2 linked regions of the Indioceanicola profundi genome follow. The protein of the gene in region 1 interacts with the protein of each later gene in a pairwise test. Links are inferred from orthologs where the notes say so. Each region holds a gene or a part of one and is shown on either strand. Other genes may lie near its edges.

What was found. Proteins that work in one complex are often made in the same cells at the same time.
Region 2: the proteins of DOL89_RS13025 (region 1) and grxD interact in binary tests that used the Escherichia coli proteins (3 or more experiments, as listed by UniProt). The link is inferred for Indioceanicola profundi from one-to-one orthologs.

Annotation. Positions count from the first base shown.
Region 1 is NZ_CP030126.1:2,744,246-2,747,095, forward strand. It holds DOL89_RS13025 (BolA family protein), read right to left. Parts: upstream 1,682-2,850; coding sequence 1,319-1,681; downstream 1-1,318. Other genes in the region: DOL89_RS13015 (DUF2889 domain-containing protein), read left to right, coding at 107-724; DOL89_RS13020 (ribbon-helix-helix domain-containing protein), read right to left, coding at 746-1,159; DOL89_RS13030 (DMT family transporter), read left to right, coding at 1,717-2,679; DOL89_RS13035 (J domain-containing protein), read left to right, coding at 2,784-2,850. UniProt on the Escherichia coli protein: Involved in cell resistance against acid stress.
Region 2 is NZ_CP030126.1:1,434,565-1,437,409, reverse strand. It holds grxD (Grx4 family monothiol glutaredoxin), read right to left. Parts: upstream 1,667-2,845; coding sequence 1,334-1,666; downstream 1-1,333. Other genes in the region: purL (phosphoribosylformylglycinamidine synthase subunit PurL), read right to left, coding at 2,078-2,845; DOL89_RS06815 (BolA family protein), read right to left, coding at 1,799-2,035; DOL89_RS06825 (alpha/beta fold hydrolase), read left to right, coding at 361-1,257; rpsD (30S ribosomal protein S4), read left to right, coding at 1-192. UniProt on the Escherichia coli protein: Monothiol glutaredoxin involved in the biogenesis of iron-sulfur clusters.

The DNA of each region.
Region 1 (2,850 bases):
CAGCCCTCAAGGGCGAGGCCCGGAAAAGCGCGAACGTTCGTATTGGCTTGACCTTGCTTTCCCGCCACCCGGATACTGCACCGCAACGGAGATCCGGAGTTCGGTCATGCCACTGTCGCCGCCTGTGGAGCGCCAGCACATCCATACCCGCAAGGTCACCTGCACCGGCTACCGCCGGGCGGACGGGCTTTGGGATATCGAGGGACACATCACCGACGAGAAGACCTATCCGTTCGAGAATCCCTACCGCGGCCGGCTGGAGCCGGGGGACTTCATCCACCAGATGTGGGTGCGGTTGACGGTGGACGACACGCTGACCGTCCAGGCGGTGGAGGCGGTGACGGACCACTCGCCCTTCCCCGTCTGCCCGGCCATCACGCCAAACTTCCAGCGCCTGATCGGGCTGCGCATCGCCGCCGGCTGGACCGCGGCGGTGAAGGAGCGGCTGAGCGGCATCCAGGGCTGCACCCATCTGGTGGAATTGCTGGGCCCGGTAGCCACCACCGCCTTCCAGACCATCATGCCGCTTCTGAACAAGGAGCAGGAGGAACGGCGGAAGGCCGCGGAAGCAGCCGGTGCGCCGAAACAGGCGCCGAAGCGACCGCCCCTGCTGAACACCTGCCACGCCTTCCGTAGCGACGGCCCCGTCGTCAAGGCGGCCTGGCCGGACTTCTATACCGGCCCCGACAAGGAAGCGGCGGGAACAGAGTCCCGGCGGGACTGACGCCCGCCGGTCATGGACCCATCAGGCCGGCGTCGCCGACGAGTTGCCGGCGGCCGGGGCCTTGGCGCGGCCACGCCGCGGCTGCATCTGCTTCTGCGTGTCGGCGAAAACCTCATCCAGGTTCAGCAGCCGCCCGTTGCCATGGCCGGCCCTCAGATGCCCCTCCTCCGTCGCCGCATGCCGGAAGTAGGAAAGCAGGAACACACGGATGGCGCCGGTCAGCGACGCCTCCGGTTCCTTGCGGTCCGCGATCCTGCTGCACACGTCGTGGGCGGTCAGCCGTTCCCGCTCGCACACATCGATGAGCGCGTCCCACATCTGCGGTTCCATCCGCAGGCTGGTGCGCTTGCCCAGCACGGTGACGTTCCGGATCACCAGGTTGGATTCCCCGGGGGCGGCATTTGCGGACAGGCGTTTGGATCGCGGCGGCAACATGGCCTCCCTCGGTCAAGCGCGGCCGCCATTGCGATGACAGGGACGGTCGCGAACTGGTCTCTGCATAATTATTAATGCTAAGACATATGACCGCTTCAACCCCCTTATCGCTGGCGTTGTCAAGAATCCTCCGGTCACAACCGGGTTCGCCCGAAAACCCTATTCCTGTGCGGTCCGGGCCGACTGTTCGGCGGGAGTCAGGGTGCGGAGCTGGAGGGCGTGGACCCGCTCCCGAAGCTCATCGGCCAACAGGTCGTAGACCAGCCGCTGGCGCGCCACCCGCGTCATCCCGTCGAACCGGTCGGAGACGACGGTGACGTTGAAATGGGTCTCCCCCGCCGGATCGGCCCCTGCATGGCCGGCATGCAGGTGCGAGACATCCTTGATGGTCAGCGCCTGCGGCGCTAGAGCCTGGACGAGTTTGGTTTCCATGCGGGTCCGGTAATCCATCGCGCCTGTTCCAGTCTGGGTCGGAAGGGCCGACAGCTTGGCCCGCCGCCGGGCGCCATTCAACCGGCTCATGCCCGCCATTCCCGTCGCACGGACCAGTAACAATCATGCCAGACACCCATTCCAGCCCGGCCCCCGCCGCGCAGGCAGCACCCACCGCCCCGCCGCCCCGGTCCAGCAGGCCCGTCCGGCCGGTAACCGCGGCGGTGCTGCTGGCGCTGGTGATCCTGCTCTGGGGCGTGAACTGGCCGGTGATGAAGGTGGGCGTGCAGTTGATCCCGCCCCTCACCTTCTCCTGCCTGCGGCTGTTCCTGGGGGCCATCACCCTGTTCGGGGTGGCGGCGATGGCGGGTCAGTTGCGCCTGCCCTCGCGCCACGACCTGCCCATCGTCATCTCGGTGGGGCTGCTGCAGATGGCGGGGTTCCTGCTCTGCATCGGCATTGCCCTGCAGTACGTGCCGGCCGGACGCTCCGCCATCCTGGCCTACACCACCCCGCTCTGGGTGGTGCCGCTGGCGCTGGTCTTCCTGGGGGAGCGGCTGAACAGGCTGAAGGTCCTGGGCCTGGCGCTGGGGCTGGGCGGGGTCGCCGTGCTGTTCAACCCGGCCGCCTTCGACTGGACCGACGATGCGGTGCTGCTGGGCAACGGGCTGCTGATGCTGGGGGCGCTGCTGTGGGCCGTCAACATCGTGCAGGTCCGCGGCCACCGATGGGAGGGCACGCCGCTGTCGCTGGGGCCGTGGCAGATGCTGGTGGGGGCGACCGCCCTGCTGCCGGCGGCGGTCTGGGCGGATTGGGGGAAGCCCATCGTCTGGGGCACGGACCTGGCGCTGGTGGTGGCCTATAACGGCCCTATCGCCACCGCCTTCTGCTTCTGGGCCCTGGTTTCGGTGAACCGTGCGCTGCCGGCCATCACCACCTCGCTGGGCACGCTGGGCACGCCCGTGGTGGGGCTTCTGGCCTCCGCCTGGCTGCTGGGGGAGAGGGTGACCGCGACCAACCTGGGCGGGCTGGGGCTGATCGCCGCGGGGCTGGTCATGGTGCTGCTGGCGGAGCGGCGGAAAGGCTGACCGCACGGGGACTTGGGGCCGTTGAACCCGCGCCCGGCGCGCCCCGCTCATGCACCCCGCCCGGGTGCCTTGCCAGCACTGCGCGCCGCACCCATACTTCGCCCATGCAGAAGAACCGTCCGAACCTGTCCTTCGATTTCCGGGAAGCGGGCCGCGCCAATGTGCGGTCCT
Region 2 (2,845 bases), 1.3 Mb from region 1 along the record:
GTGCGCGAGAAGGCCAAGCAGTTCGCCCTGATCCTGGAAGCCGCCCAGTCCGGCGAGCGTGACGTTCCCGACTACATCTCCGTGGATACCAAGGAGCTGAAGGGCACCTTCGTCCGTGGTCCGGCGCTGGCCGATGTGCCGTACCCGGTCCAGATGGAGCCGAACCTGGTGGTCGAGTTCTACTCGCGCTGATCGGCGCGGGACATCCCACCTGCACCATGGAAAGGCCGCTCCCGAAAGGAGCGGCCTTTCTGCTTTTTAGCAATCATTCAGGCAGCGGTGATGGAAGCCCCTGGATTAGAGCCTGGCGGTTGAGTATCGCTTGAACGGACGCAAGATCCGAACTGAAGGGGGAATCATATGCTTCACCGGGCATTAGCTCAGCTTCTGGCGCCGCTGGCCGTGGCCGCTTGGGCATCGGCGTCTTTCGCGGCCGATCCCGCGGCCTTCAAGAGCGAGCGCATCAGCGTTGAAACCCGTGGCTCAGGCCCAGACGTGATTCTGATCCCGGGGTTAGGTTCATCTCCCGAGGTCTGGGAAGGCACACTGAAGGCGGTCGAGGGCTACCGCTACCATCTGGTGCAGGTTGCCGGCTTCGCCGGGGCATCTGCAGGCGCCAATGCCGACGGCCCGGTTATCGCCCCCGTGGCGGAGGAAATCACACGCTATATTGAAGAGGCGGAGCTGGATGCCCCGGCACTGGTTGGCCACTCCATGGGCGGCACGCTGGCAATGACGGTGGCAACGCGCCACCCGGATGCGGTGTCCAAGGTCATGGTCGTCGACATGCTGCCCTTTCTAGGCATCCTGTTCGGCCCGCCGGGGACCACGGCGGAAACGGTTGAGCCCGTTGCCGCGCAGATGCGCACCCGCCTCGCCAATCTCGCCGGGCAGGAACGACGTACGGCGGTAGAGGCGGCAATTGCTGCGATGGTCCGGGATGAGAGCCAGCGTGAGCAGCCCGTGACCCACTCCTTGGACAGCGTGCCCGCCGTTAGCGGGCAGGCCATGTACGACCTGATCACCACCGATCTACGGCCGGAGCTGAAGAAGCTGGAGAAGCCGCTGACCGTGCTCTGGGTTCGTGCGCCCAACGCGCCGATCACGGAAGAGCAGATGGGGATGATCTACCGGATGTCCTACGCCAATGCTCCGCAGGTGGAGCTGAAGCACATCCCGGACGCCTATCACTTCATCATGTTCGACGCGCCGGAGCGATTCCAGTCGGAACTCCGCTCGTTCCTCGCCGGCAAGTGAGCGCCTCGGTCTGCTGAAAGCAGATCGGGCCGCGCCCCTGCAGGGAGCGCGGCCCGATCTCGTCTTGGAGGGCAGGTTACGCCGGGACGGCGACGCCCTTTTCCTTGAACAACTCCTGAAGCTCGCCGCTCTCATACATTTCGCGGATGATGTCGCAGCCGCCGACGAACTCACCCTTCACATAGAGCTGGGGGATAGTCGGCCAGTTGGCGAAGTCCTTGATGCCCTGGCGCAGGGACGGATCGACCAGAACGTCGATGCCCTTGAACTTCACGCCCATGTGGCTAAGCACCTGTACGACGGCAGCGGAAAAGCCGCACTGCGGGAAGACCGGGGTGCCTTTCATAAAGAGGACGACGTCGTTCTCGGTGACTTCACGCCTGATGCGCTCGTTAACGGTCTGGTCCATTGATCTCTATCCTCGTCATAGGTCGGGACTGGAACTCCTTTCCAGCCTGACAGAATCTCTGCGCAGATGGCGCTTCCGATAGTGGTTCGCAAGGGGCGGCCCTTGCTTGCGTCGGCAAGCCAGCCCCTGTGGTCAGCCCTTCGGCGCTGCGGTAGTCAGAGCCAGAGCGTGCAGTTCATTGCCCATGCGGCCCTGAAGGGCTGCATAGACCATCTGGTGCTGCTGCACCCGGCTCTTACCCGCAAAGGCGGAGGATTCGATATAGGCTGCATAATGGTCGCCGTCGCCGCGCAGATCGTCGATGCGGACCTTGGCATCGGGAATGCTCTCCCGGATCAGCCGCTCGATCTCACCTGCATCCATCGCCATGGCTATCTATCCCCTGGTTCGTGTTTGGCCGGCCGCCGCCGATCACTCGGCGGCGGCACCCTGCATCCAGCCGGGCATCCAGCCCTCGTTGATGCGCTTAAGCTCCTGAACCGATATGGCCGTGCCGGAGATGCCTGTCAACGCAGTCCCGGCAACCGTGCCAAGCTTGGCCAGCGGCACGCCGAGATCGGCGGCGCGCTTCACCACATCGGCGGCATGCTCCGGCCGGACGGTGAGGACATAGCGGGACTGGTCCTCTCCGAAAAGTGCGCCGGCATCGGCGTCGGCCAGTACCGGCAGATCGGCACCCAGGCCGGACGCCATCGCCATCTCCGCAATGGTGACCAGCAGTCCGCCATCAGCGATATCGTGGCTGGCAGTCACCAAGCCATCGTTGATCAGGGCGCGGACAAAAGCACCGTTACGCCGCTCCGCCATCAGATCGACGGGCGGCGGCGGACCATCCTCCCGGCCCAGAACCTCACGCAGATAAAGAGACTGGCCGAGATGACCGGCGCCTTCGCCCACCAGCAGGATCACATCGCCTTCCGCCTTGAAGGCGATTCCGATGGCGGTATCCGCGTTCTCCAGAAGACCAACGCCTCCGACCGTGGGGGTGGGAAGGATGCCCTCGCCATTGGTCTCGTTGTAGAGGGAGACGTTGCCGGAGACGACGGGGAAGTCCAGCACGCGGCAGGCCTCGGCCATCCCCTCCACGCAGTTGGCAAACTGGCCCATGATCCGCGGCTTTTCGGGGTTGCCGAAGTTCATGTTGTCGGTGATGGCCAGCGGCAGCGCGCCCACGGCGCT